2 regions of the Stenotrophomonas sp. Steno-Z4 genome follow, and region 2 is predicted to be linked to the other one. Evidence: riboswitches for the same ligand, from Rfam matches in the RefSeq annotation. Region 2 holds a riboswitch; the other holds the start of a gene.
The links. Region 2 has a riboswitch for thiamine pyrophosphate ahead of thiC (phosphomethylpyrimidine synthase ThiC). Riboswitches for the same ligand answer to the same signal wherever they lie in the genome.
Positions count from the first base shown of each region.

Region 1: it holds a riboswitch for thiamine pyrophosphate, as region 2 does, so the genes downstream of both, AC06E7_RS07705 (TonB-dependent receptor) here and thiC (phosphomethylpyrimidine synthase ThiC) in region 2, are expected to answer to the same signal.

Region 1 is NZ_JBWJPC010000002.1:287,403-302,313, forward strand. Features, by position in the region: gene AC06E7_RS07695 (phosphocholine-specific phospholipase C) at 1-1,367, shown strand, start outside; gene pnuC (nicotinamide riboside transporter PnuC) at 1,380-1,952, opposite strand; gene AC06E7_RS07705 (TonB-dependent receptor) at 1,961-4,132, opposite strand; TPP riboswitch at 4,200-4,295, opposite strand; gene AC06E7_RS07710 (phosphotransferase enzyme family protein) at 4,337-5,473, opposite strand; gene AC06E7_RS07715 (response regulator) at 5,520-6,158, opposite strand; gene AC06E7_RS07720 (ATP-binding protein) at 6,237-9,815, shown strand; gene AC06E7_RS07725 (c-type cytochrome) at 9,876-10,262, opposite strand; gene AC06E7_RS07730 (electron transfer flavoprotein-ubiquinone oxidoreductase) at 10,262-11,938, opposite strand; gene AC06E7_RS07735 (GNAT family N-acetyltransferase) at 12,174-12,674, opposite strand; gene AC06E7_RS07740 (acyl-CoA dehydrogenase family protein) at 12,794-13,957, shown strand; gene trmL (tRNA (uridine(34)/cytosine(34)/5-carboxymethylaminomethyluridine(34)-2'-O)-methyltransferase TrmL) at 14,075-14,554, opposite strand; gene AC06E7_RS07750 (XAC0231 family protein) at 14,613-14,911, opposite strand, start outside.
Region 2 is NZ_JBWJPC010000001.1:712,566-727,476, forward strand. Features, by position in the region: gene AC06E7_RS03180 (TonB-dependent receptor plug domain-containing protein) at 1-487, opposite strand, end outside; gene AC06E7_RS03185 (helix-turn-helix transcriptional regulator) at 556-1,437, opposite strand; gene AC06E7_RS03190 (winged helix-turn-helix domain-containing protein) at 1,561-3,867, opposite strand; gene AC06E7_RS03195 (ion channel) at 4,161-4,838, opposite strand; gene thiC (phosphomethylpyrimidine synthase ThiC) at 4,953-6,722, opposite strand; TPP riboswitch at 6,836-6,937, opposite strand; gene AC06E7_RS03205 (BCCT family transporter) at 7,006-8,577, shown strand; gene ggt (gamma-glutamyltransferase) at 9,125-10,843, opposite strand; gene ilvC (ketol-acid reductoisomerase) at 11,351-12,325, shown strand; gene ilvG (acetolactate synthase 2 catalytic subunit) at 12,364-14,100, shown strand; gene AC06E7_RS03225 (ACT domain-containing protein) at 14,084-14,344, shown strand; gene AC06E7_RS03230 (threonine dehydratase) at 14,450-14,911, shown strand, end outside.

The DNA of each region.
Region 1 (14,911 bases), on a different contig from region 2:
GCTTCGAGCCGTTCCGCCAGGCATGGCGCGGCGCGCCCGGGCATGACCCGGCGCTGCGCGAGCGCGGGGTCAGCACCCGTGGCCTGGCGCAGCTGCGCGAGGACGTGCTGAAAGGGCAGCTGCCGCAGGTGAGTTTCATCATTGCCGATGCCGCCGGTAGCGAACATCCCGGACCGTCCAGCCCTGCCCAGGGCGCGGCCTATACCGCGCGCGTGCTGGATGCGCTGACGGCGGACCCGGACGTCTGGAGCCGCACCGCGCTGCTGCTGATGTTCGACGAGAACGATGGCTTCTTCGACCACATGCCCCCGCCTGCGCCGCCGTCGCGTGATCCCACCGCCACGGGGGGTTGGGCAGGGGCTTCCGCAGTGTCCACCGACGGCGAGTACCACCTGCATCCGTCGCCGGGCAACGAAAAAGCCGACCCGCTCGACCTGCGTGGCCGCCCCTACGGGCTGGGCCCACGCGTGCCGCTGTACGTGATTTCGCCGTGGAGCCGCGGTGGTTGGGTCGATTCGCAGGTGTACGACCACACCTCGGTGATCCGCCTGATCGAGCGCCGCTTCGGGGTGCCTGCACCGGAACTGTCGCCGTGGCGCCGCGCGGTGTGCGGCGACCTGACCGGTGCCTTCGATTTCACCGCATCCGATACGCGGCCCTTCGTTGCGTCGCTGCCGGCTACCGCTGCTATTGCCGCGCGGGCGGCGGCGCTGCCCGGGCGCACGGTGCCGGCGCTGCCGGCAGACCTTGAACCGGCAAAGCAGGAACCGGGTGTACGCCCGGCGCGCGCGTTGCCGTACCGCCCCCAGGCGGAGATCGCACTGGATGCGGGCAACACCAAGGTGCAGCTGACCCTGGGGTGCGAAGGCGCCGCCGCGGTACTGCATGTCTACGACCGGCTGCGGCTGGAGGCGATTCCGCGCCGCTACACCGTGGCGCCCGGTGCGCCGCTGCAGGACCACTGGCCGCTGCACGCAGGGGAAGGCTACGACCTGTGGCTGCTGGGCCCGAATGGCTTCCACCGGCAGTTCCGAGGCGCCGCCAACGCGGCTGCACCGGTGCAGGCGTCACTGCGCGGGGAGGGCGGGCAGTTGACGCTTCAGCTGCGCAACACCACGGCCACCGCGCAGGCCGTCAGCGTACGCGCCGCCGTCTACGCGGGCCGCATGCCGGAACGTGAGCTGCAGCTGGCGCCGGGGCAGGCCATGGAGATCCGCTGGAACGCCGCTCCCACGGCAGGCTGGTACGACCTGGAGATCCAGCAGCCCGGCGTGATGCAGCGCCTGGCCGGGCGCATCGAAGATGGCCGGCCGGGCAGCACCGACCCGGCGCTGGGCACCGGGGCAATGCGCTTTCTGCTCGACTGAAGCATTACGCGCCTAGCGCGGTTTCAGTGCCGCCCCGGCATGGCCCGCGGCCGACCACGCGCGCAGGCCCATCACGGCCAGGCCGACGAACACCAGGTACAGCCCGGCGGTGATGTCCAGCGATTTGGCCAGGTACATGCCCACGTAGACCACGTCCACCACGATCCACAGCCACCAGGTAGCCACGTGCCGGCGTGCCTGCCACCACTGCGCCACCAGGCTCAGGGCGGCCAGCATCGCGTCCAGCCACGGCAGCGCGGCATCGGTCCAGGTGTGCATGGCCGCCCCCAATGCGATGCCGAAGGCGACGCCCACGCCGAGGTCGCGCAGCAATTGCCGTCGCGGCAGCGGCACGATCACGATCGCGCCATCCTGCTCGGCATGCCGGTGCCAGCTCAGCCAGCCGTACAGCAGGAAACCGCCGAAAGCGACCTGCAGCAGGGTGTCCGAATACAGCCGTGCTTCGATGAACACCACCGCATACAGGCCCACCGCCAGCAGTCCCACCGGCCACGCCAGCACGCGGCGCCGGGCCATCAGCCACACCCCCAGCAGGCTGGCGGCGACGGCGCTCCATTCGAGCAGGAGCGCGCTCACAGGCCGAAGGTGACCGACAGGCGCGCCTGGCGCGGTGCACCGGCGAACAGGTAGTAATCGCCATAGCTGCTGCCGGTGTCACGCCAGTAGAAGCGGTCGAATACGTTGTCCACCGACAGCGTCCAGGTCACCGGATGCTCGCGCAGCGCGTGCTGGAAGCGCACACCGGCATCGAACACCGAATACGAGGGTGCCTTGACGCTGCCATCCACCGTGGCCGCATTGGACGAGGCATAGCGCCAGCCGCCACTCACCGCCAGGCCGGCCACGAACGGCAGGGCAAAGTCCACGTGCACGGCCGCACGCACCTTGGGCACGTTGACCAGCTGCTGGCCGTCGTAGAACGCGGTGCCGGCATCGCGCGCGCGCGCCTGCAGCACGCTGGCGCTGGCGTTCAGCGCCAGCCGCTCGGTGACCTGGCCATTGGCGGTCAGCTCCAGCCCGGTGTGGGCCTGGGTGCCTTCCTGCACGAAGGTGAAGCCGGCATCGCTGGCGTCCGGCTTGGCGTATTGGAACGGCTGGGTGGTGCGGAACACCGCCGCGCCCAGCATCAGGCCGTCGGTGGCGGCGTACTTGACCCCCAGCTCGCGCTGGCGCGACTGCATGGCCGGCAGGAAGGTGCTGCCGTTGGAGGTCCAGAACGGCGCTTCCTGGCCCAGCGACAGGCCTTCCACGTAGCTGGCGTACACGTTCAGCTGTTCGGTGGCCTGCCACACCAGTGCGGTCTGCGGCAGGAACTGCGACAGCCGGCTGTGCCGTTCCGGGGTGCCGCGCTTGTCGTAGGCGCGCTCATCCAGGCGCACGTAGCGGCCGCCGGCCAGCCACTGCCAGTCATCGCCGACGTGCATGCGGTCCAGCGCGAACACCGCGCGCTGCCAGCTGTCCAGGCGCCGCGCGGACGGGCCCGGCTGCAGCGGCGAGGGATCGAACACGGGTACCTGCGCATCGCCGATGTTGGCCGTGCCCACGTACTCGTTGACGTTCTGGCGCTTGTCCACGGTGCGGTGGAACGCGCTCAGCCCCACCGACAGTTCGTGTTCCACCGCGCCGGTGCTGAAGCGGCCGCGCAGTTCGCCGCGTGCCTCCTCATTGCGGCGCACATCGTCGGGGCTGCGGTAATCGTAGATGTCGTAGTCGCCGTTGGGCGCGAAGTAGTTGCCCGGTACGCTGCCATCGGCGCAGCCAGCAGCGTAGTAGCAGCCGTACGCAAAGGCGACGTTGTCCTGGATCACCGAACGGCTGTGGCCCACCGACACGCGCGACTGCCAGGCCGGGCTGAAGTCGTAGGTATGCAGCGCGGTGAGGTTGGTGCTGTCGATGCCCACCGGCTGCTGCCACGGCTGGTGGCCCAGCATGAGGCTGCGGTCCACGCCGCGCGGCAGTTCGCTGCCGCCCAGCAGCTGGTAACCGGACGCCGAACGCTGCGCGCTGGTCTGGTAGTTGGCATCCACTTCCAGCTTGCCGTGTTCGCCGATCAGCCAGTCGGCGGCCAGCGAATAGAAGTTGCGGCGGCCGTCGGCATGCTCGATGTAGGACGAGGTGTCATCCCAGGCCGCGTTGAATCGCAGCCCGAAGCGCGGGGTAAGCCAACCGCCCAGGTCCACCGCCGCGTAGCGCGAGCCTTCCGAATCGGTGGCCAGGGTGATGTTGCGCACATCGGCGGGACGCTTGCCGACGTAGTTGATGATCCCGCCCGGTGCCATCACGCCAGCGGCCAACCCGGCCTCACCCTTGAGGATTTCCACCTGCTGCACGTTTTCCAGCGCCAGCCGCTGTTCGCCGGCGATGGACAGCCCGTTGAAGCGGTAGCCGGTGGCCGGGTCCAGCGCGAAACCGCGGATGGCGATGTTCTGGTAATAGCCCACCGGTGCGTAGCTGTCGCCCAGCGACGCGTCGTGCCGGGCCAGCTCGGACAGGGTGCGTACCTGCAGGCGGTCCAGCAAGGCGCTGTCGAGCACGTTGACCGAGGCCGGGGTGTTCTTCCAGTCGGCGCTGCCGAAGCTGCTCGAGGGCGCCAGCGGCGCGGCGGGCTTGCGCGCCTGTACGCGGATGCCGGCCAGGTCGGTGGGCGAGCGCACGCCTGCGGCGCTGTCGGCGTCACTGGCGTACAGCGGCAGGGCGGCGCAGAGGGCGGCGGTCAACAGCGTGAGGCGGTAGCAGCGGTTCATTCGATTCGTCATCAGCCAGAGGAGACGAAGCGACGGCGCGCAGGCGCACCAGCCCGCAATGGGGGATGCGCTCGCTGCTCAAGCTCCCTACGCCGGTGCAAACCGGATCAGGTTCCAAGGGACTCTCTCAGCCTGGCAACGCCAGGCACCCCCGCTTCAGTGGTTAGTTTCACACCAATCGGCCGCCGTTGCGACCCCGGTGGTTCAGGCAGCGGCGTGCAGGGCATCCAGCAGGGCCCGGCCCGGGCGGCTGGCGAACCAGTCGGCATGGCCCAGCAGGAACGTGTGGTACGCCACGTCGGCGTTGGCCGGGGAGCCGGTAACCCCTTGGAAGTACTCCACTTCCGAAAGGGCGAAGTCCAGGTGCACCACCGGCAGCAGGTCGGCCAGCAGGTGCACCTGGGCGGCCCCCAGCGGCCGTACCTGGCGGTAGCCGGTCAGCAGCGCCAGCGCGATATCGGCATGCGCCACCGGGCCATCGCCGCCTGCATCCAGCCAGGCGATGGCATTGCGCTCGATCGCGGTGGCCAGGTCGAACAGGGCACTGGTCGGCGAGGCCAGGCCGAAATCGAACACGGTGGCGATCGACGCCGTGGCGCCCTGCCCGTGCCAGAGCAGGTTGGAAACGTGCCAGTCGTTGTGTCCCCACAGCACCGGCTCGGCGGCCAGGCGCTCGCCCAGGGCCGCGTGCCAGGGCAGCACCGCGCGCTGCAGGTCGTGTTCCCACTGCTGGCGCGACAGGTAGCTGGCCAGCCCCGGTCGGTCGGGCAGCTCACGCTTCAGCAGTGAAAGCGGATCATGGGCGCGGATCAGGTCATCGCGCGCCACCAGCAGGTGCGTGCTGCGCTGGGGCGCGGGGTAGCTGGCCGATGCAAGGTGCAGGCGGGCCAGCATCGCCCCGGCAGTGCGCGCCTGCGCGGCATCGCCGAGCGGTGTCCAGGAGGGGCTGTCGCGATACAGGTCATGGCCATCACCCTGCGCGTGCAGTTCGTAGGTCCAGTCGCCATGGGCGATCGCGGTGGCGCCATCGCAGGCCTGCAGCACCTGCACGACCGGGAGTCCGGCAGCGGCCAGGTGCGCGATGAAACGGTGCTCTTCGGCCAGCACGTCGGCCGTGCGCACGCTGCGATGGTGGCGTTTGATGAAGCAGCGCCGTGGTCCGCACTCCACCAGCGCGGCCGCTGAAAACGGTCGCGGGCTGTGCCACACCACGTGGCAGTCGCCCTCAAGCGCCGGATGCTGCCCGCGCAGCCAGGCAAGTTCGGCGTCGTCGATTGCAGGCCAATCTGCGGCGACGTCATCGTTGTCCAGGCCTTGCACGCGGTGATCGGTGTTCGTCATTGAAACGGAAGTGTCGGCAAACAGGGCATGGATCGGTGACGCACCTTCAGAAGCGGTGGATCTTGATGTAATCGAACAGATCGGCGTCATTGTCCAGGCCAAGCTTGAGCATGGCATCGCCTTTCTGCCGGCTGATGGTGCTCACGCTCTTGTGCAGTTTCGCGGCGATTTCCTTCACGATAAGGCCGCTGCCCAGCAGGCGCAGGACTTCCACCTCACGGGGCGACAGCGCGCGCGCGCGATCGTCGCCCATGCCCTCCGTGCCGATCTTGTCGATGCGTTTTTTCAGGGTCCGGCTGACATACGGCTGGCCGCGGTGCACGGTCTGGATCGCCACCGGCAGTTCTTCCATCGACGAGGTCTTGTCGACCAGCCCGAGCACGCCGGTTCCAACCACCATGCGCAGGATCGCCAGGTTGTTGGAGACGCTCAGCATCAGCACCGGCAGGTCCGGATAGTGACGGCGGACCTGGCCGATCATGGCAAAACCGTCAGGCTGGCCGCCGCCGGGCATGGAGTAATCGGTGACCAGCACGTCGCACTCCTTGACCTTGAGCACGGCCAAAAGCTCATCCACGCTGCTGGCTTCGGCCACCACGTGGCCCACGCCACTGGATTCGATCACGGATTTGGTGCCGATGCGGACCACCGGGTGGTCGTCGGCGATGATTATGCGCAAGCTCATGGAATAGTATGGCCGTTAAGGCAGCGGCCCCTCGGGGCACGTCGCGGTGGGCGGATCACTCCTGGGAGAACTGACAGCATGCGTACCTCGGTTGTCCGCTGGCTGGTCGTGCTGGGCCTGGTGATCGCGCTGGGCGCCATCGCGGCTCCGGCGCCTGCACCGTCGCTGTCACCGCGCCAGGCTGAATGGATCGACCGGAACCCTACCATCTTACTGGGGCTGTACGACAGCGGCTGGCCACCATTCGAATTCATGCACAACGGCCGCCCCGACGGACTCGGCTACGACTACCTGATGTTGTTGACCCGGCAGCTCGGCGTGCGGGTGAAGGTGCGGGTGTATCGCGATTGGGCAGACGTGCTGGATGCGGCATGCCGGGGCGAGGTCGACGTGGTGATGAACATCACCCTCACCCCGGACCGCACCCGCTGCATGGTCTACACCGGCTCCTACGCCGACGCGCCGTTGGCCCTGGTGGGCCGGGTGGGCGATACCCGGACCTCAAGCGACCCGGACCTGGCCGGGCTGCGCGTGGTCACCGAGCAGGAATTCCTCACCAGCAACCAGGTGCGTTCACGCTTCCCCGCCGCCCGCCAGGTGACTGCGCCCAATACCCGGGCCGCGCTGGCGATGGTGGCCCAGGGCAAGGCCGATGTGTACATCGGCAATGCGCACGTCGCCAGCACCCTGATCCGCGAGCAGGACATTGACGGTATCGCCCTGCTGCGGCCCAGCGACCTGCCGCCCGAGCGCCTCCACTTCGGCGTGCCCAATGCCCGCCAGCCGCTGGCCGAAGCGCTCGACAGCGCGCTGTCCACCGTGACCGCCGCGCAGCGCGAGGCGCTGTACAAGCGCTGGCTGCCGCCACTGCAGTGGTCGGCGCAGTCGCGGCTGATCCTGGGCGAGGCCGAACGCCGCATCCTGGCCACCCCGTTGCGCATGGGCTATGCGCCGAACGGGGCGCCGCTGTCGTTCATCGATGCGGCCGGCGAACCCAGCGGGGTGGCCGGCGATTACCTGCGCCAGCTGCGCATGGTCGGGGCACAGTTGAACCGCGTGCCCGCGCACGACTGGTTCGAGGTGCGCGAGCAGATGCGCCGCGGCGATGTCGATGTGGTGATGGGCATGCCGAACGATGCGCATTACCTGGGCGATGACTGGGTCTTCAGCCAGCCCTTCATCAGCGTGCCCAACGTGATCGTCACCCCGAACAACAGCCGTTCGGTACTGGGGCTGGGCGACCTGGACGGGCGCAGCATCCTGCTCTCCGACCCCGAGCGCCTGCGCGGCTACATCCTCCAGTACGCGCCCAAGGCGCGCATCGTGCCGGCGCGCGGCGTGGAGCAGGCACTGTCGCGACTGGCCAATGGCGACGCCGATGCCTACGTGGGCAACCTGGCGATGGTCGACCGCGTGGTTCGCGAGGTGTATCCGGCCAAGCTGCACGTGGCCGCGCCGGCGGGCTTCAGCGACCAGCTGTCGCTGGCCGTCAAACGCCAGTACGCGCCGCTGGCCACCACCTTCGACCGGGTACTGGCCAACCTCACCCCACGCGAGCACGCCGCCATCCGGGGCGACTGGCTGCTGGCCGAATACCGCACCGGGCTGGACTGGCGCTCGGTCGCGCGCTGGGCGGTGCCGCTGTCGCTGGTGCTGCTCACCGGCATCATCGTGCATGGCTGGGGCTACTGGCGGCTGCGCCGCGAGGTCGGCATGCGGCGCCGGCTGGAACAGCGGCTGGTGGAAGTGACCGACAACCTGCCGGCGATCGTCTACCAGGCGCGCCGTGACAGCGATGGCCGGGTAACGTTCCCCTACATCACCGGCGACCTGCAGTCGATGTTCGGGGTCAGCACCGCCGAAGTGGTCGCTGATGAAACCCGCCTGGTCGACCAGATCGACCCGCGCGACCGCGAGGCGGTCAACCGCGCGCTGCACGACGCCGCGCGCGATTTCTCCGCGCTGGACATGGAGTTCCGCACCAGCCCGCACGGCGCGGTGCGCTGGGTGCGTACCCGCGCACTGCCGTATGCCGCCGAACACGGCGTGGTGCTGTGGAGCGGTTACTGGGTGGATGTGACCGAAGCGCGCGCACAGGCCGATGCGTTGGCCGCCGCCAAGTCCGACGCCGAACGGGCCACCGCGGCCAAATCCAACTTCCTGGCCACCATGAGCCACGAAATCCGCACGCCGATGAGTGGCGTGCTGGGCATGGTTGAAGCGCTGTCGCATACCGACCTGGATGGCGAGCAGCGGCGCATCATCGCGGTCATCGAGGATTCGGCGCAGATGCTGCGGCAGATCCTGGATGACATCCTCGACTACTCGCGCATCGAAGCCGGCGCGTTGCCGCTGGAACCGCAGCCGGTAATGCTGCGCAGCCTGCTCGACAACGTGCAGCAGCTGCTGTCGCCACAGGCCTCCAGCAAGAACCTTTCGCTCAGCCTGGAGGTCGATCCCGCCGTCGCCCACCAGCACCTGGTCGATGGCATGCGGCTGCGCCAGATCGTGTTCAACCTGCTCAGCAACGCCATCAAGTTTACCAACGAAGGCGCGGTGACCATCTCATTGAGCGTGGAGCGCGATGATGAGATGGCGCAGGCGTTGCGGCTGACGGTGGCCGACACCGGTATCGGCATTTCACCCGAGCAGCGCGAGCGGCTGTTCAAACCGTTTGCCCAGGCCGATGTGGCGATCACCCGCCACTACGGGGGCACCGGGTTGGGCCTGAGCATCTGCCAGCGCCTGGTGGGGTTGATGCGCGGGCGACTGGAGATGCACAGCGTGCCGGGCGAGGGCACGCGCGTGGAGGTGCTGTTGAGCCTGCCGCTGGTGCCCGGCGAGGAAACCGTGCGTGACGAGCAGCGCCCCGGCGGCGACGTCGACCCGCTGCCGCCGGGCCAGGCACGGCGCCGGGTGCTGGTGGTGGAAGACCATCCCACCAACCAGGCCCTGATGCGCTGGCGGCTGCAGCAGCTGGGGCTGCAGCATGAGCTGGCGGTGGATGGCGAAGCCGCGCTGGCGTTGCTGGCATCCTCGCATTTCGACCTGGTCATCACCGATTGCCGCATGCCGGTGATGGACGGCTACACGCTGACCCGGCGCATCCGCGAGCGCGAACGTGGCAGGGGCCAGCGCATGCCGGTGCTGGCGCTCACCGCCAGCGCGCTGGCCGAAGACGTGCAGCGCTGCCGCGAAGCCGGCATGGATGACCTGCTGGCCAAGCCGGTGGCGCTGGCCACGCTGCGCCAGGCGCTGCGCCGCTGGCTGCCCTCGGACGACGCGGACGACGCCGCGCGCGAAGCTACGCCGCCGGTGGAAGCCGCGCCTGCGGCGGCGCCCACGCGCGCGGCGATCGTGCGCCGCTTCGGTTCCGAACACGTGGCCACGGTGCTGATCGACAGCATGCGCCAGGCCACCGCCGACGACCTGCAGCGCGGCTGGGAAGCGCGCGACATGGGCGACAGCAACACCGCGGTGGAGGTGCTGCATCGCATTGTCGGTGGGCTGGGCACGCTGGGCGCCGAAGCACTGGCCACCCAGGCGCGCGACCTGATGCAGCGGATTCCAGAACACGGCCTGGCGGCCAGCGCCGACGACATCCGCGCGTTCGAGGACGCCTTGCAGGTGTACCTGGCCAGCCTGGACGAATCGTAGGGACACCCCATGGGTGTCCGCGCGGTGCCTGATCAAAGCGCAGACACCCACGGGGTGTCGCTACGGCTGTTCCTTCAGGTATTCGATGACCAGCCGCCGGCGCTCCGGATCCGCCGTCGCATTGACCATCCTGGAGCCCGGCACCACGGTGGCCGGTGAGCGCAGGAACGCGTCCAGGGTCTGCTCGGTCCAGACCAGGTCGGCGCGCTGCATCGCAGGCGAGTAGGGATAGCCGGCCACGCTGCCCGCGCGGCGCCCCAGCACACCGTGCAGGTTGGGACCGAAGCGGTGCACGCCGCCGGCAGTGACCGTGTGGCAGCCACCGCAGATCGCGAACGCACGCTGGCGTTCCTGCTGCCGCGCCTGCTCGGGCGTCTGCGGCGTACGTGCGCACGCGCCCAGCAGCAGGCAGCACAGCAGCACCAGCAACCGGCGCGGCAGCCGCATCACATCGCCGGGTAGTTCGGCCCGCCGCCACCTTGCGGAGTAACCCACACGATGTTCTGGGTGGGGTCCTTGATGTCGCAGGTCTTGCAGTGCACGCAGTTCTGCGCGTTGATCTGCAGCTGCTCGTGGCCTTCGCTGCCGACGAATTCGTACACCCCGGCCGGGCAGTAGCGCGCTTCCGGCCCGGCGTACTCGGCCAGGTTGACCCGCACCGGCACGCTCGCGTCCTTGAGGGTCAGGTGCGAAGGCTGGTCTTCTTCGTGGTTGGTGCTGCTCAGGAACACCGAGCTGAGCCGGTCGAAGGTGAGCACGTTGTCCGGCTTGGGGTACACGATCCTGGTGTGCTGCGATGCCGGTTCCAGGCACTCGTGGTCGGCCTTGCTGTGGCGCAGCGTCCACGGCGGGTTGCGGATGCCCAGCTTGGGCAGCAGCCACTGCTCGATACCGGTCATCAGCGTGGCCACGCTGCGGCCCTTCTTGAACCACTGCTTGAAGTTCTTGGACTGCTTCAGCTCATCGTGCAACCAGCTGCTTTCGAACGCGGCCGGGTAGGCGCTGAGCTCGTCGCGCTGGCGATCGGCCGCCAGCGCGTCGAAGGCGGCATCGGCGGCCAGCATGCCGGTCTTGATCGCCGCGTGGCTGCCCTTGATCCGGCTGGCATTGAGGTAGCCGGCTTCGCAGCCGACCAGCGCGCCGCCGGGGAACACGGTCTTGGGCAGGGACAACAGGCCACCGGCGGTGATCGCACGCGCGCCGTAGGCGATGCGCTTGCCGCCTTCAAGGTGCTTGCGGATCGACGGGTGCGTCTTGAAGCGCTGGAACTCCTCGAACGGGCTCATCCACGGGTTGCGGTAATCCAGCCCGACCACGAAGCCCACTGCGACCTTGCCGCCGTCGGCGTGGTACAGGAACGAACCACCGTAGGTATCGCTGTCCAGCGGCCAGCCGGCGGTGTGCACCACCAGGCCCGGCTCATGCTTGGCCGGGTCGATCTGCCACAGCTCCTTGATGCCGATCCCGTACGCCTGCGGGTCCTTGCCGGCGTCGAGCTGGAAGCGGGCGATCAGCTGGCGGCCCAGGTGGCCGCGCGAGCCTTCGGCGAAGATCGTGTACTTGGCATGCAGTTCCATGCCGCGTTCGAAGTTGGGTCCGTGCGAGCCATCCTTGCGGATGCCCATGTCGCCGGTGGCCACGCCCATCACCGCGCCGTTCTCGTCGTACAGCACTTCGGCGGCGGCAAAGCCGGGGAAGATCGCCACTTCCAGCGCTTCGGCCTGCTGCGCCAGCCAGCGGGTGACCTCGCCCAGGCTGATGATGTAGTTGCCTTCGTTGTGGAAGCACTCCGGCAGCAGCGCATGCGGCGTGCTGCGCGCGCCCTCCGGGCTGAGGAACAGGAATTCGTCGCGGGTGACCTTCTGCTTCAGCGGCGCGCCGCGTTCGGCCCAGTCCGGGAACAGTTCGGTCAGCGCGCGGGTATCCATGATCGCGCCGGAGAGGATGTGCGCGCCGGGTTCGGAGCCCTTTTCCAGCACGCACACCGACAGCTCGCGGCCGGCCTCGATGGCGCGCTGGCGCAGGCGGATCGCGGTGGCCAGGCCGGCAGGGCCGGCGCCGACGATCACCACGTCGAATTCCATGGCTTCACGCGGGGGCAGGGCAGTGGTCTCTTCGCTCATGGGGGTGCGTAACTCGTGGGTAGTGCCGTCCCGGCCGGAGCCGGCGGCGGTTGCCTGGGAATCGCGCGCGACGTGTCACTGCGCAATGCTGGATCAAGCCATCAGGGTAGCGGCACGCGGCGTTTCCGCCTAGTTCGCCGACATTCGCTGTCATATGGTGCGCCGCATCAATCCAGCACGGGCGGTGATCGTACGGGGATTGCGGGCAGCACGTGGGTCGGCCGCGCGGCGGCCGTCAGCTCGCGGCCCCGAACGCCGCGTGATACTCCACCTCTGCATCTGGACACCCGCCGTGCAGCTGCAGCGCCTGGAAATACGCCGCCGGCACCCCGGGGAACCGCAGGCGCGGTTCGGCCCGGAACCCGAACCGGCCGTAATACGCCGGATCCCCCAGCAGCACGCAACCGGCCGCACCACGCGCCCGCAGCGCCTCCACTGCTGCCCGCATCAACGCGCTCCCCACACCCTGCCCCTGCCGCCCCGGTGCCACCGAAATCGGCCCCAGCCCATACCAGCCCGGGCTGCCATCACTGAGCTGCACCTTTGACAGCGCCACATGCCCGACGATGCCATCGGCGTCTTCGGCCACCAGGGAGACCGCCAGCGCACCGGCACGGCGCAGCGCATCCACGATGTACTGCTCGGTGTGGCTGCTGTGCGGCGCATCGACGAACGCTGCGCGGGTGAGGGCATGAATGGCGTCGGCCTCGCCGGGACGCTCGCTGCGGATCTGCATGGGCGGAGATCTCTGCGGGAGGAGGTCGCCATTGTACCGGCGTGGTGCGGCGTCCCTTGGCCGGTCCCGGGCCAGGCATCACAATGGAGGTCCTGCTACTGCCCCCGATGTCGCCGCCCATGGCCCTCAATCCGTACGATCTGTTCGATGTCCGCTCGCTGCTCACCGAAGAGGAGCGCGCAGTGCAGGCCACGGTGGCGCGTTTCACCGACGAACGCGTGCTGCCGATCATCGGCGACGCGTTTGACGAGGGCCGCTTCCCGGATGAACTCATTCCCGAAATCGCCTCGCTTGGCCTGCTCGGCTCCAGCCTGCCGGAACAATACGGCGGTGGCGGCCTCAACGCGGTCAGCTACGGCCTGATCTGCCAGGAACTGGAACGCGGTGACTCGGGCCTGCGCAGTTTCGTTTCGGTGCAGAGCTCGCTGTGCATGTACCCGATCTTCGCCTACGGCAGCGAAGAACAGCGCCTGCGCTGGTTGCCGGACATGGCGGCCGGCCGGGTGATCGGCTGCTTCGGCCTGACCGAAGCCCACGGCGGTTCCGACCCGGCCGCGATGAAGACCCGCGCGGTGCGCGATGGCGGCGACTGGGTGATCAACGGCAGCAAGATGTGGATCACCAGCGGCCCGGTGGCCGATATCGCCATCGTCTGGGCGCATACCGAAGACGGCATCCAGGGGTTCGTGCTGGAAAAGGGCATGGCCGGGTTCACCACCCAGGAAATCAAGCACAAGATGAGCCTGCGCGCCTCGCTCACCGGCGCGCTGTTCTTCGACAACGTGCGCGTGCCCGAGCGCAACCGGCTGCCCAACGTGCAGGGCCTGAAAGGCCCGCTGGGCTGCCTCAACCAGGCCCGCTACGGCATCAGCTGGGGCCCGATCGGCGCGGCCGTGGCCTGCCTGGACGAGGCGTTGAACTACACCAAGGAACGCGTGTTGTTCGGGCGCCCGGTGGCGGCTACCCAGAGTGCCCAGATCAAACTCGCCGACATGGCCCGGCGCATCACCACCGCGCAGCTGCTGTCACTGCAGCTGGGGCGGTTGAAGGATGCCGGCCAGTTGCAGCCGCAGCAGGTCAGCCTGGCCAAGTGGAACAACTGCCGCATGGCGATCGACATCGCCCGGGAGTGCCGCGACCTGCTCGGCGGCGCTGGCATCACCACCGAACACGTGGCGATCCGGCATGCGCTGAACCTGGAATCGGTGATCACCTACGAGGGCACCGAAACCGTGCACCAGCTGGTGATCGGGCGCGAGTTGACGGGGATCAACGCGTTCTGATGCACCGCGATGGACACGCATGGCGTGTCCCTACGAATCCGCGCGACCAAGGGTCGTAGTGACACGCCATGCGTGTCAGCGCCATGATCCTGCGCAGGTAACCCACGCAGCGCGCCATTACGCGCCGCCGACAAACCCGCTCTGGCGCCACGCTTCGTACATCACCACGGCGACCGTGTTGGACAGGTTGAGGCTGCGGTTGTCCGGCTGCATCGGCAGGCGCAGGCGGCGGCCGTGCGGCAACGCATCCAGCACGTCCTGCGGCAGGCCACGGGTTTCCGGGCCGAACAGAAACGCATCGCCGTCTTCGAACTGCTGGGTGTCATAACGCACGCTGCCGCGGATACTCAGGGCGAACAGGCGCTTGGGCGCGATCACCTGCAGGGCGGTATCCAGGTCCGGATGCACCTGCAGTCGAGCGTATTCGTGGTAATCCAGGCCGGCGCGCTTGAGCTGCTTGTCGCTCAGGTCGAAACCGAGCGGCTCGATCAGGTGCAGTCGCGCGCCGGTGTTGGCGCAGAGCCGGATCACATTGCCGGTATTCGGGGGAATTTCCGGCTGGAACAACACAACATGGAACGTAGGGTTGGCGGTCATTCGTGCATTTTACGCCGCGACCCCCTGGCAGGTATCGACCGTCGGTCGATACCTGCGGTTACGGACGAACCAGGACCGATGCGGTTTCAACCGCGAAGGCCTGCAGATCGTTCGGCGACGGGCGCACCTGCAGGGTCGGCAGGTTGATGATCACATCGCGGGCGATCGTGCCGGCGGCCGAGGCCAGGGCACCCATGTAATCGGTGCTGCGGGTGTCCTGCTCGGCAGCCAGGGCTTCGCGCTGTTCGGCGGTCGGGCGGACCTCAACGGCGGCCAGGGTGGTGACGCGCTGGCTGCTGGCCAGTTCGGCACGGTATTCGGCGATCTGGCCGGCGGTCGGACGGACTTCCACCATCG
Region 2 (14,911 bases):
TGGCGTCGGAACCGTAGATCGAGGAGGCGCCGTCCTTCAGGACTTCAATGCGCTCAACGGCCGACATCGGGATCTGGCTCAGATCCTGGTAGCCACCGGTGGTGGCGCCGAGGCGCTTGCCGTTCATCAGCACCAGGGTGCGCTGGGCGCCCAGGTTGCGGATGTCGACGTAGTAACCGCCCACGTTCTCGCCCGAGGACAGGGAATCCGAACGCGAGATGGCCGGCGAGCCGGCCGAGGTCAGGTTGTTCAGCACGTCTGCGACGTTCGAGAAGCCCTGCTTTTCCAGGGTTTCACGGGTCATCGTCAGGATCGGCTGCTGGGTCTCCATGTTGGCGCCGCGAATACGCGAGCCGGTGACCGAGATGCGATCCAGGTCAGTGGTGCCGGAGGCTGCTTCCTGTGCCGAAGCGAAGCTCGGCACGAGCGCCAGCGCAATGCCGGCCGGCAGAAGACCCAGCCGCACTGCGGGAGTACGAAAATTCATCAATCTCTCCAAGGTACGTTAGTAGCGTGTTAAACCGCCTCGGAAAGTTACGATTGCGTTACCGTTAATTATTTGCGCGATGCCACCGGACTCTTTGCCGACTTTGGCGAAAGCGATCCGCCGGTCTGCCGGAAGCCCGATGCCGACTGGCCATAACGGGCGCGGAACGCACGCGCGAAGCTGCAGCAGTTGTCGAAGCCGCTGGCGGCGGCCACTTCGCCGATCATCATGTCGGTGTCGCGCAGCAGGTCCGCGGCGCGCTCCAGGCGCAGGCGCGCCGACAGCGACTGCGGACTCTCTTCGTACAGGCTCTGGAACGTCTTGGACAGATACCAGCTGGAGAAGTTGGTCAGCTCGGCCAGTTCACCGATGCGCACCACCCGGTGGCTGTTGCCTTCCAGGTACAGGCGCGCGCGCTGCATGCGGCCGAACACCTGGCGTTTGCGGATGCGCGAGCGGCCCGGGCAGCGCTGCACGCCGGTGGCCATGCCACGCTGCATCGAGGCCAGGTGCAGCAGCACCGGGCGCAGGGCCTGCGCGGGCTGGCCACTGGCCAGCGCATCGCGCCACAGCCGCAGCGCCACCCGCACTTCACCTCGGCTCATGCTGCCGCGGCCGGCGTACAGGCTGCAGTCGGCCAGTTCACCCAGCGCGCGCAGGGCTTCCGGGGCCAGGCTCAGGCCGATGCACAGGCCATCGCGGCCGGCCTGGATCATCGGCTTGGATTCCTTCTCGAACGCGATCCACTCGCGCTGGCGCAGGCGGAAGCGGCCTTCCTTGGATTCCACCCACGCGCTGCCACGCAGCTGCATCCACACGGTGAAGGTGGTGCCAGCCGTCTGCAGGCTGCCCAGCCGGGCCACGCCCAGGCAGGTGGGCAGCGGACCGTCATCGACGATCTTGTCCAGGGAGAGCGATTGGCCGCGATCGGCGAGGGAAAGCTGACGCATGACGTACACCGGGGTTTGCCGTTACGGGGCAACCGTTTTGCCAAGTCAGGCGGTCTGCGTCAGGACGTTTCGACGAGATTGATGCGAATTCGTCACGACGCCGTTACGAAAGAAGTACGACGACTACTTTCCCTTCCAGAACAACAGGTTGGGCACCGACGAGAACACCGGGCGGGGCGGTTCGGGCAGCGTCATCACCCCGATGTCGGCGCCGTCGGCGACCGCCAGGGCCAGATACAGGGCGCTGCCATCGGGCTGCGCGCTGAAGCCGTTGCCGGCGCTGAGCCGGTCACGGTCGAGGCAGTACTCCGCCCCCTGCGACGGGCTGTTGATCCGTGCAAACACGGTCGAACAATCGGCCCGACTGGAGAGGTAATCCAGGCTGCCATCGCGGGCCACGGCCCAGGTGCGGTAGCGCCAACGCGAGGGCCGGTCCTCGCTGACCTGCTGGATGCTGGCCGGATCCAGGCGCAGGTCGACCGACCACAGCCCGCCCGCCGCCAACCGGGTGAACAGCACGCGCTGGTGGGCCGCATCCAGCCGCGCCTGGGACACCCCATCGACATGGCCCAGCAGTTTCCACGGCGTGGCGCGCCGGTCGAACAGCGACAGGCGCATGCGCTCGTCCTCGTCGCGCTCCACGACCAGCACGTGGTCGTTGTCACCCGCGTACAAGGCCTGCAGCGGCTGCGCCACCGGCACCGGCAGCGCCACGATCTGTTCGTCGCGCGGTGAAACCTCGTAGATCACCGGCCGCGCCTGGGCATCACGGCCCGATACCAGCAGATGGGTGCTGTCAGGCGACCAATCAGCGGACTGCCGGGTTTCCGGGCGCAGGCCTTCCACCGGCCGCAGCGATTCAGGGCGCGACAGGTCGGCCCACCACAGGCCGTAGTTGCCGGAACGATCGGAGGTGAACACCAGCTGCCGGCCATCGGGTGCCAGCATCGGCTGGGCATCGCGGCCATTGGAGGGGAACAGCCGTTCGGGCGTACCTGGGCGGCCGTCCTTCACCGGCACGCGGAACAGGCCGAACTGTGCCTTGCGGTGGACGAAGGCCAGCATGTTGTTGTTGCGCGACAACGCCGGCGACTGCGCATCGTCCAGCCCCACATCACGCAGCGTGCGCGTTTCAGTATCCAGTTCGTACAGGCGGGCCTCGCTGTCCACGCGGCGCCCGAACACGATGTGGCGGCTGTCGCCCCGCCACGCCCAGCCACGGATCTCGGCCGAATCGTTGGTGAGCTGTTCGGGCACGCCACCAGTGGCGGGCAGCCGCCACAGATCGCCGATCTGCGGGTTGCGCACGAACACGATCCAGCGCCCATCCGGCGAGAAGCGCGGGGCGTAGTCGAAGCTGTCGTCTGCGAGCGGGTAGTCGACCGGAGTCCAGGCCCCACTGGCGATGTCCAGCACGCGGATGCCGCGATGGGCATGGCGGCCGGACAGCGAGCCGAACACCAGGCTGCGCCCGTTGGGCGTCCAGTCGAAGCTGAGCAGCTCGGTGCCGTCGCAGCGCGTGACGTGGCGGATCGCACCGCCGGTTGCGCTGGCGATCAGCACTTCGCAGCTGCCCTCCGGGCCAAACCGCGCAAACGCGATGTCGCGGCCGTTCGGCGACCAGTTCGGGAAGCGGTCCGAATGGCCCGCAGGCGTGTCGGTCAGCAGGCGCGCCGGTGCGTTGCCGGAGGTCTGCACCTTGATCGCGCTGCCGCCGCGGGCCGCATCATCGGCCTCGTAGGCCACCTGCGAGCCATCCGGCGAGACGGTCGGGTAGGTTTCGAAACCGGCCGTGGCGGTGATCAAACGATAGGGGCGCTGCGGACTGCCGACCACGCGGCTGCCGTCTTCCAGCACGCCACTGCCTTCAGGCCCGCGGGGCGGGCGTTGCAGCAGCAGTGCAGCCATCACCAGCAGGGCGATGAACATCCCCAGGCCAATGGCCAGGAACACATAGCGCCGGTTGCGCCGCCAGCGGCTGCGCGGGCGCGGCGCCGGGGTTGCCGCGGCGAACACAGCGGCCAGCGCATCGCGTTCGTCTTCATTGGGCGCGGCATCCACCTCCGGGCCGGGCTCCACCACGACCGACACAGGTTGCAGCAGCCGGTAACCAGTCTTGGCGATGGTTTCAATATAGGCAGTGCCCGCGTCATCGTCGCGCGAGAACGCCTTGCGCAGCTGGGTGATGGCCTGGGTCAGTACATCATTGGTAGGCAGCGTGTCCGGCCAGACCTCGGCGAACAGTTCATCGCGAGTCACCACCGCACCGGGCACGCGCATGAGTACCTTGAGCACACCCAGTGCCTTGGGCGTGAGCCGGCGCGGACGACGCGCGCCCTCCACCACCACCTCACGCGACGACAGCGTGATGGTGCAATCGCCGATCCTCAGTCGGTCGGCAGCGGGTGTCTCACTATCCAGGCTGATCATTCCGGCGCTACGTAATACCACTGAACAACAGGAACGCAGCATTCATCGAATCAACCACAGATCGAACGAACCGCCAGATTCCGCACACGTCATCAGTGCAAAGGGCAAAGACACTGAAGCGCGCGAATACTAGCCTATGCCGGTTAACTGCGCCTGTGCGCGCAGAGGACATCAGGCCTCTCTCGCCGACGAATCCACATAAACTGCGTCAACATTCGCGCCTTCGGGCGCGAATTTTTTATCTGCGATTCAGCAACTTTTTAGCATCGATTCAGTAATTTTTTATCGACGATTCAGTTTCGCGCGTTGCGGATCATGGTCAATCCGACCAGTCGCGACACCACCAACGCTACGTACATCACGCCTGCGAACTGCTCCAGCATCACCAGCGCGCGTGCTTGTGGATGCACCGGCACCACGTCGCTCAGGCCGACCCCGGACAACAAACTGAAGCTGAGATAAAGCAGCTCCATCCAAGTGCGCAGTTCGCTCTCGCTGGTGGCCACGAAACTGCCTGGGAACCACTGCTGGCAGACCGCGAAGGCGAAGGCGAATGCCCAGGCCAGCAGCGTGAAGGTGGCGCCCGCGGCGAACAGCTCGTCGCGGGTCACCTTGTGGTCCTGCAGCATGTAGGCGATCAGGCTGCCCGCCGTATAGAAGTACAGCAGACATTCCAGCAGCTGGGCGGTGGTGACCAGCGCCGGCCGCCCCAGCAGCGCCCCCGAGAGGGAGAACACCACCGAGGGAATGGCCAGCAGCAGGGCCACCCACATGCCCAGCGGGCTGCGCCGCACCACCCACAGCGCCAGGCCGAGCACCGCGATGCCGAAGGCGCCGAACAGCGCGCGGCCGGCCCCGGATTCGTCCATGGCCGGGTACAGCAGCACGCCCAGCAGCTGCACCCCCAGCAACCAGGCCGAGGGGTGCCGGCGGGCGATGGCCAGCCATCGGGTGGTGCGCGCTATGGCCATCGTGGTGTCCCTGCCCCTGTGTCGGTGGCCGAAGCTTAACGGCTGCCGCGCTGAGGCGGCATGACGGTCCGCCTTGGCCGCCCGTCCTGGCGGGTCACGACCAACGGTCGTGACCTACCCCGCTTGGCCCGCTGCGTAGTCGCGCACGTCCTGGGTGATCTTCATCGAACAGAAATGGGGGCCGCACATCGAGCAGAAATGGGCGTCCTTGTGGGCGTCCTTGGGCAGGGTTTCGTCATGGAACTCGCGCGCCTTGTCCGGATCCAGGCCCAGGTGGAACTGGTCTTCCCAGCGGAACTCGAAGCGCGCCTTGCTCAGCGCGTTGTCGCGCACCTGCGCGCCCGGGTGGCCCTTGGCCAGGTCGGCGGCGTGGGCAGCGATGCGATAGGCCATGATGCCGTCGCGCACGTCCTGCCGGTTGGGCAGGCCCAGGTGCTCCTTGGGCGTGACGTAGCAGAGCATGGCGGTGCCATACCAGCCGATCATCGCCGCGCCGATCGCGCTGGTGATGTGGTCGTATCCCGGCGCGATATCAGTGGTGAGCGGCCCCAGCGTGTAGAACGGCGCCTCGCCGCATTCGCGCAGCTGCTTGTCCATGTTCTCCTTGATCAGCTGCATCGGCACATGGCCGGGGCCTTCGATCATGGTCTGCACATCGTGCTTCCAGGCAATCTTCGTCAGCTCGCCCAGCGCTTCCAGCTCGCCGAACTGCGCCGCATCGTTGGCATCGGCAATGCAGCCGGGGCGCAGGCCGTCGCCCAGCGAGAAGGTCACGTCGTAGGCCTTCATGATCTCGCAGATGTCCTCGAAGTGCGTGTAGAGGAAGTTCTCGCGCTGATGGGCCAGGCACCACTTGGCCATGATCGAGCCGCCGCGCGAGACGATGCCGGTGACCCGATTGGCGGTGAGCGGCACGTGGCGCAGCAGCACGCCGGCATGGATGGTGAAGTAGTCCACGCCCTGCTCGGCCTGCTCGATGAGGGTGTCGCGGAAGATCTCCCAGCTCAGGTCCTCGGCGCGGCCATCGACCTTCTCCAACGCCTGGTAGATCGGCACCGTACCGATCGCCACCGGCGAGTTGCGCAGGATCCATTCGCGGGTTTCATGGATGTGCTTGCCGGTGGACAGGTCCATGACCGTGTCACCGCCCCAGCGGATCGCCCACACCAGCTTTTCCACTTCCTCGGCGATGCCGGACGACACCGCGCTGTTGCCGATGTTGGCATTGATCTTGGTCAGGAAGTTGCGGCCGATGATCATGGGCTCGCTTTCGGGGTGGTTGATGTTGTTGGGCAGCACCGCCCGCCCGCGCGCGATTTCCTCGCGCACGAACGCCGGGGTGATCGAGGCGGGGATGGAGGCACCGAACGACTGCCCAGGGTGCTGCATCAGCAGCGCCTGCTCGCGGATCGCCTCGATGCGCTGGTTTTCGCGGATCGCCACGAACTCCATTTCCGGAGTGATGATGCCGCGCCGGGCGTAGTGCATCTGGGTGACGTTGGCGCCGGCCACGGCGCGTCGCGGTTGCAGCCGCGACGAAAAGCGCACCGCGTCCAGCCGCGCATCGGTTGCGCGCGACCGCCCGAACGCCGAGCTGGGCCGGCCCAGCAGCTCGGTGTCGCCGCGCTCGGCGACCCAGCCCGCGCGCAACGCCGGCAGGCCGGTGGACAGGTCGATGCGGGCATCAGGATCGGTATACGGGCCGGAGGTGTCGTACACGGTCAGCGGGGCGTTGCCGCCACTCAGCGCGATCTCGCGCATCGGCACCTGCAGGTCGCTGCGCGAGCCGGGCACGTAGATCTTGCGTGAGCCGGGAATGGGTCGGGTGACCGATTCAGACAGCTGCTGGGCCTGTTGCTGAAGGGCGGAAGGGTGTGCGTTCATCGGGCATCGTCCTGGGTTGTCGGTGCGAGGGTTCGCACGGCGAGGGACGAAGCGGCGGCGCACGGCAGGCGCACGGCGCGCGGTTTCCAGGCGGGGGCTGGGCGGCGCGGTGCATCGGCTGTTGCGAAGCTTCCCTACGCCGGTATCAACCGGATCAGGTTCGAAGGGACTGTCTCAACCGTGGCCACATGGCCGCGGTACCCCCGCTTCGGGGCGGATTAGACCACACCTGCGCCGGAAGTGTGAACAGCCATGTCATGCCGCCTTGGCTAGACTGCCGCGCATGGTCTTTCGACTCTCCATCGCCCTGGTGGTGCTGCTGGTGCTGGCCGCTGGCGTGGCACCCGACCCGTTCAACGAGATCGTGCGCGGCGGGCTGGTGCACATCATCCGCAGTGCCGGCTGGCTGTACCTGCTGGTGGTGTTCATCACCCTTTCGTTCCTGCTCTACCTCGCCTTCGGGCGGCTGGGTTCGCTGCGGATCGGCGGCGAAGACGCCGAACCGGATTTCTCCAACGCCAGCTGGATGTCGATGCTGTTTGCCGCCGGCATGGGCATCGGCCTGGTGTTCTGGGGCGCGGCCGAGCCGGTCTCGCACTTCGTCACCCCACCCGAAGGGCTGCCCCCACAGAGCATGGAAGCGGCGCGCGCCTCGATGCGCTACGCGTTCTTCCACTGGGGCCTGCACCCGTGGGCGATCTACGCGCTGATCGGCCTGGCGATGGCCTGGTTCCAGTTCAACCGCAACGGCCGTGGATTGATCAGCGACCTGCTGCAGCCGCTGATCGGCGCGCACCACCGCGGTTGGATCGGCACCGTGGTGAACGTCGCGGCGGTGGTGGCCACGGCGATCGGCGTGGCCACCACGCTGGGCTTTGGCACCATCCAGATCGCCGCAGGAATCGAGCGCGTGTTCGGCCTGCACGCCGGCGCGCCGCTGCAGCTGACCATCATCGCCGTTGCCTTCGTGCTGTACATGGCCTCCACCGCCAGTGGTGTGCACCGTGGCATCAAGTGGCTCTCCAACTTCAACCTCGGCCTGGCCGCCGTGCTGCTGGCGCTGGTCCTGGTGCTGGGCCCCACCGCCTTCATCTTCGATACCTTCACCACCACCATTGGCTCCTACCTCAACCAGCTGGTGACCATGAGCCTGCGCATGTCGCCGTTCTCGGGCAGCACCTGGGTGGCCGACTGGACGATCTTCTACTGGGCGTGGTGGATCGCCTGGGCGCCGTTCGTCGGTTCGTTCATCGCCCGCGTCTCGCGCGGGCGCAGCATCCGCGAATTCGTGCTCGGCGTGGTGATCGCGCCCAGCGTGCTCGGCTTCCTCTGGTTCTCGGTGTTCGGCGGCACCGCGCTGTGGTCGCAGATCTTCGGCCATGTCGACCTGGTGCGGGCACTTGGCACCGGCTACGAAACCGTGCTGTTCACCATGTTCGACAGCCTGCCGATGCCCACCGTGCTCTCCGTGATCGCGCTGGTGCTGCTGATGATCTTCTTCGTCACCTCGGCCGACTCGGCCGTGCTGGTACTGGCCAGCATGTCCACCGACGAAGCCGGCGACCCACCGCTGTCCCGGCGAATCACCTGGGGCGTGGCGATCGCCCTGATCGCCGCCGTGCTGTTGCTGGCCGGCGGCCTGGATGCGCTGCAGGGCATGATCACCATCGCCGCCCTGCCCTTCGCCCTGCTGATGCTGGCGGTGATGTGGTCGCTGTACCGCGTGCTCGACATGGAATACGCGCTGCAGCGCCGGCGCGCGTTGCGCGCGCGGCGGATGATGGATGCCTGGATCGAGCGCGAGATCGCCGCGCAGGAAGAGACGCGCGATGAGGCGTCGCGGGCGGATGGTTAGCGCGTAAGAGCGGCGTTTCAGTTCTTACTGGCAGGGGGCGGCCGTCGGATAGCCACGCTCCGGGACACGCCGTAAACCCATCCATGGGGGCTTGGCAAAAACATCCATGTTTTTGACAGTCCCTCCGGTGGCTACCCGCCGGCCGCCCCCGACAGATGGCCGCGTGCGGATGGAAAAGGCAGCCACGCAGGGCGTGGCTCTACGAGGTGTCGCTGGTAGGTTCGGTTCCCGAACGAACGCACGGAACGCACCACCGTCCGGTAACGCATGAGAATGATCGAAGCCGCCGTTGATCTTCCCGTGGCCACCAACACATCGTCGAAGGTCGGCGGGGGCGGGTTTGCGGGACTGTCAAAAACATGGATGTTTTTGACAAGCCTCCATGGACGGATTCACGGCGTGTCCCGCAAACCCGCACCCGCCGGCCCTGCTCAGGCCAAGCGGGAACAACCGGCTGTTCGCCCAGATGCATGGAGCACCCGGGCAGAGCCCGGCTCTACGGAACCGTTCAGAAGCAGCCGGGCCGAGCCCGGCGATACAGGACGGTTCAGTACCCCGCCGCCTGCCCATCCTTGCGGCTTTCCGAAGCGCCGTAATACACACCGGTTTCCGGGTCGCGCATGATCGCCTGGTACCCGCCGTACGGACCGTCGGCGAAGGTCACGCGGTGACCCTTGCGCATCAGCGCGCGCACCGTTTCATACGGGTAGCCCGTTTCCAGGTTCACCTCGCCACCGTCGCTCATCGCCGTGGCCTGCCCGGTCGGTTCGGTCGACCCTTCATGCTGGATGCGCGGCGCATCGCCGGCTTCCTGCAGGTTCATGCCGAAGTCCACCAGGTTCATCACGATCTGCGCGTGGCCCTGCGGCTGCATCGCACCGCCCATCACGCCGAAGCTCATCCAGGGCTTGCCGTCCTTGGTCACGAAGCCCGGAATGATGGTCTGGAACGGCCGCTTGCCCGGCGCATAGCCATTCGGATGGTCCTTGCGCAGCACGAACATCTCGCCGCGATCCTGCAGGATGAAGCCCAGCCCCGGCGGCGCCATGCCGCTGCCCATGCCGCGGTAGTTGGACTGGATCAGCGACACCATCATCCCGTCCGCATCGGCCACCGTCATGTAGATCGTGTCGCCTTCTTCCAGCTGCTTCGGCGTGCCCGGCTGCACCTCGCGCAGCGCCTTGTCCATCGAAATCAGCTTGCGCCGCTCAGCCGCGTATTCCTTCGACACCAGCTTGGCCACCGGCGCCGGCTGGAACGCCGGATCGGTGTAGAAGCGCGCACGGTCCGCGAACGCCAGCTTCTTGGCCTCCACGAACAGGTGCACATGCTCCGGCGACCCGAACGGAATCTTCGAGAAGTCATACCCCTCCAACACGTTCAGGATCTGCAGCGCCGCAATGCCCTGGCTGTTCGGCGGCAGCTCCCACACGTCATAGCCCCGGTAGTTGCTGCTCACCGGCTCCACCCACTCGCCGTGGTGGCTGGCCATGTCGTCGTAGCTCAGGTAACCGCCGTTGGCCTTGAAGTACGTGCCGATCGTGCGCGCGATGTCGCCCTTGTAGAACGCATCGCGGCCGCCCTGGGCGATCTGCTCCAGCGTGTTGGCCAGGTTCGGGTTCTTCCACAGCTCACCCTTGCGCGGCGCGTGCCCGTTGATCGTGAACTGCTCCTTGAAGCCCGGGTACTGCGACAACCTGGGCACCGAGCGGTCCCAGTAGTAGGCGATCACTTCCGCCACCGGATGGCCCTCGCGCGCGTAGCGGATCGCCGGCGCGAGGTTGTCGGCCATCGGCTTGCGGCCGAAGCGGTCGTGCAGCGCGAACCAGCCATCCACCGCGCCCGGCACCGACACCGGCAGCGGGCCGGTGGCCGGGATGTCCTTCAGCCCCCGGCGCTGGAACTCGGCCAGGGTCAGCGACTTCGGCGAACGGCCCGAGCCGTTGTAGCCGTAGAGCTTCTGCGTTTTCGGATCCCACACGATCGCGAACAGGTCCCCGCCCACCCCGTTGCCGGTGGGCTCCATCAGCCCCAGCGCGGCATTGGCGGCGATCGCCGCATCCACCGCCGAGCCACCGCCCTTCATCACATCCAGCGCGATCTGGGTGGCCAGCGGCTGCGAGGTCGCCGCCATCGCATGCGGGGCGATCACTTCCGAGCGGGTGGCAAAGCCGTGCCCGGTGACCCGGTCGGCGGCAGAAGACAGCATCGGCAGGGCGCACAGCAGCGCGGCGGCCAAGACGGCACGGGCAAGAGGTCGGGTCACGGAGAGGGTTTCCTGGAGGGGTGGCAAGCGCTCGATGGTGGCGGCTGGAGCCGCCTGCGCACATCCGACAATGGTCATGCACGGCCGCATCGGCGGGGTCATCCACGACAGCCCTATCCGCGCAGAAACCGGGCTTCAATACTTGAATTGGGGTTCACCGGAACGCTTTCACGCGCAACCATCCTTATACGGCGGGGGTTTGCGCTGGATACAGCCGAAACCGTTGGAAATTGTCGAGACACGGTTGACAGCGGCAAAACCGCTGTGGTTTTCTCGATCACATGTTGCAGCGCCACACGCCCATTCGCGAATCCATCGAGCACGCCGGTCCCGGCGCGGCCTCCATCCGTTCGCTTCTTGTCCTCGTACTTATTACCCAACCAACAGGTGCGGGACGGACCGGCGTGTAAGTAGAACTGCCAGGTATCCATCAAAACCCGCACCCACCCTGGTGCGGGTTTTTTCGTTTCAGAACCCTCCGATTTCTTCCTCCAAAGGACCTCCCCCATGAGCACCAACGACCTGCCCCAGATCAAGATCGCTGTTGTCGGCTACGGCAGCCAGGGCCGCGCCCACGCACTGAACCTGCGTGAATCCGGCTTCGACGTGGTCATCGGCCTGCGTCCGGGCGGCCCGACCGAGGTCAAGGCACAGGCCGACGGCTTCACCGTCAAGGCACCGGCCGAGGCGGTGAAGGATGCGGACCTGGTCGCGGTGCTGACCCCGGACATGGTGCAGAAGAAGCTCTACGAAGACGTGCTGGCGCCGAACATGAAACAGGGCGCGGTGCTGCTGTTCGCCCACGGCCTGAACGTGCACTTCAACATGATCGCCCCGCGCGATGACCTGGACGTGGTGCTGGTTGCACCGAAGGGCCCGGGCGCGCTGGTCCGCCGCGAATACGAAATCGGCCGTGGCGTGCCGTGCATCTGGGCGGTCTACCAGGACCGCAGCGGCAAGGCCGCCGAGTACGCGCTGGCCTATGCCGCCGGCCTGGGCGGCGCACGCGCCAACCTGATCCAGACCACCTTCAAGGAAGAAACCGAAACCGACCTGTTCGGCGAACAGGCCGTGTTGTGTGGCGGCGCCTCGGCACTGGTCCAGGCCGGTTTTGAAACGCTGGTGGAAGCCGGCTACCAGCCGGAAATCGCCTACTACGAAGTCCTGCACGAACTGAAGCTGATCGTGGACCTGTTCTACGAAGGCGGCATCACCCGCATGCTGGAATTCATCTCCGAAACCGCGCAGTACGGCGATTACGTGAGCGGCCCGCGGGTGATCGACGCCGGCACAAAGGAGCGCATGAAGGCGGTGCTGGCCGACATCCAGGACGGCACCTTCACCAAGAACTGGGTGGCCGAATACGAAGCGGGCCTGCCGAACTACAACAAGTTCAAGCAGGCCGACCTGGAACACCCGATCGAGAAGGTAGGCAAGGAACTGCGCGCCAAGATGGTCTGGTTGCAAAGTCAAGCCGCGTAACCGCGCGGCTCCCCCACCGCTTTCGCAAAGGTCACCGCATGAACACCTCCGCACACAGCACCGCGCCCCGCAACGGCGCACGCTGGTTGACGCAGGCCCTGGAAGCCGAGGGCGTCGATACGCTGTTCGGCTATCCGGGCGGCACCATCATGCCCTTCTACGACGCCCTGGTGGATTCAGGGCTGAAGCACATCCTGGTGCGCCACGAACAGGGCGCGGCGCTGGCCGCCAACGGCTATGCCCGCGCCAGCGGCCGCGTTGGCGTCTGCGTGGCCACCTCCGGCCCGGGCGCCTCCAACCTGGTCACCGGCATCGCCGATGCCATGCTGGATTCGGTGCCGATGGTCTGCATCACCGGCCAGGTCGCCACCCCGCTGCTGGGCACCGACGCGTTCCAGGAACTGGACGTGTTCGGGCTGACCCTGCCGATCGTCAAGCACAGCTGGCTGGTGCGCTCGGTCGACGACCTGCCGCGGATCGTCCGTGAGGCGTTCCGCATTGCGCGCGAAGGCCGCCCCGGCCCGGTGCTGATCGACCTGCCCAAGGATGTACAGATCGCCGACGCCAGCCACCTGCCCGCGCACGTGCCGGAAACGGTCAACCCGCCGGTGGCCCCGGCCGACGCCGCACTGGCCGATGCCATCGCCGCGATCCAGGCCGCCGAGAAGCCGGTGATCTACGCCGGCGGCGGCGTGGCACTGGGCGATGCGGTGGAGGACTTCCGTGCCTTCGTCGACGCCACCGCCATTCCCACCGTGCTGACCCTGCGCGGCCTGGGTGGGCTGCCGGCGCAGCATCCGCATTATCTGGGCATGCTGGGCATGCACGGCACCCGCGCGGCCAACATGGCCGTGCAGGAGAGCGACCTGCTGGTGGTGGTCGGCGCGCGCTTCGACGACCGCGCCACCGGCAAGTTGAACGAGTTTGCGCCGTTCGCCCGCGTCATCCATATCGATGCCGATGCGTATGAGATCTCCAAGCTGCGTACCGCCGATGTGGCGGTGCCGGGCAACGTCGGCACCGCACTGCGCGCGCTGACCGCAGCCCTGCCGCGCGCAGCCGCATCGCAGGAGGCGTGGCGCAAACGCTGCGCCGGGCACCGCGAGCGCTTCGCCGCACGCTACGACGCACCGGGCGCACACATCTATGCCCCGGCGCTGCTGAAGCGCCTGAGCGAAGTGGCCCCGGCCGACGCGATCATTGCCTGCGATGTCGGCCAGCACCAGATGTGGGTGGCCCAGCATTGTCGCTTCAACCACCCGCGCAACCACCTGACCAGCGGTGCGCTGGGCACCATGGGCTTCGGCCTGCCGGCCGCGATGGGCGCGCAGTTCGCCTGCCCCGACCGCACCGTGGTGCTGGTCTCCGGCGATGGCAGCTTCATGATGAACGTGCAGGAGCTGGCCACCATCGCCCGCTGCCGCCTGCCGGTGAAGATCGTGCTGCTGGACAACAGCTCGCTGGGCATGGTCCGCCAGTGGCAGGAGCTGTTCTTCGCCGAGCGCTACAGCGAGATCGACCTGTCCGACAACCCGGACTTCGCCGCGCTGGCCAGGGTGTTCGGCATTCCGGCCACCCGCATTGAAAACCGCGACGACGTCGAAGGCGGCCTGACCGCGCTGCTGGCCGAACCCGGCCCGGCGCTGCTGCACGTGGCCATTGATGCGCGGGCCAACGTATGGCCGCTGGTGCCGCCCAACAACGCCAACAGCACGATGCTGGAAAGCAATCCTGCCCATCAGCCCCAGGAGTTCCCCCATGCAATACCGGCTTGACCTGGTGCTGGTTCCCGCCGAAGGCGCGCTGCTGCGCGTGATCGGCATGGCCGAACGCCGTGGCTTCGCGCCGCGCGCGATCGTGGGTGCGCCCAATGCGGCCGACGATGGCCGCTGGCACCTGCAGCTGGTGGTAGACAGCACCCGTCCGCCGGAGACGCTGTGCCGCCAGATCGAGAAGATCTATGACTGTGTTTCGGTGCGGATCAGCGCGCTGGAGCCGGGTACTGGAGTCACCGTATGAACGCCCGCGCCGTGGTTCCGGTGCCGGTACGGAGGGGTCTTCTTCAAGGCCCGTCGGCCACGCACGACCGCGTCCGTCATCCCGCGTGCGATCTGCGGAGTGGTCATGCCGGCTAGCCGTGCCCCGCAGGAATCGGAAGTAGGCGATGTAAGCGTCGCCGACGTGCTGGCCGCGCAGGCGCGGCTGCGCCGGTTCCTGCCGCCCACGCCGCTGCATTATGCGGAGCGGTTCGGCACCTGGCTGAAACTGGAAAACCTGCAGCGCACCGGCTCGTACAAGGTGCGCGGCGCATTGAACGCGCTGCTGGCCGGGCGCGAGCGCGGCGATGACCGCCCGGTGATCTGCGCCTCGGCCGGCAACCACGCCCAGGGCGTGGCATGGTCGGCCTACCGGCTGGATATCCCGGCCATTACGGTGATGCCGCACGGCGCCCCCGCCACCAAGATCGCCGGGGTCGCCCACTGGGGCGCCACCGTACGCCAGCACGGCAACAGCTACGACGAGGCGTATGCCTTCGCACGCGCCCTGGCCGACCAGCACGGCTACCGCTTCCTGTCCGCCTTCGAC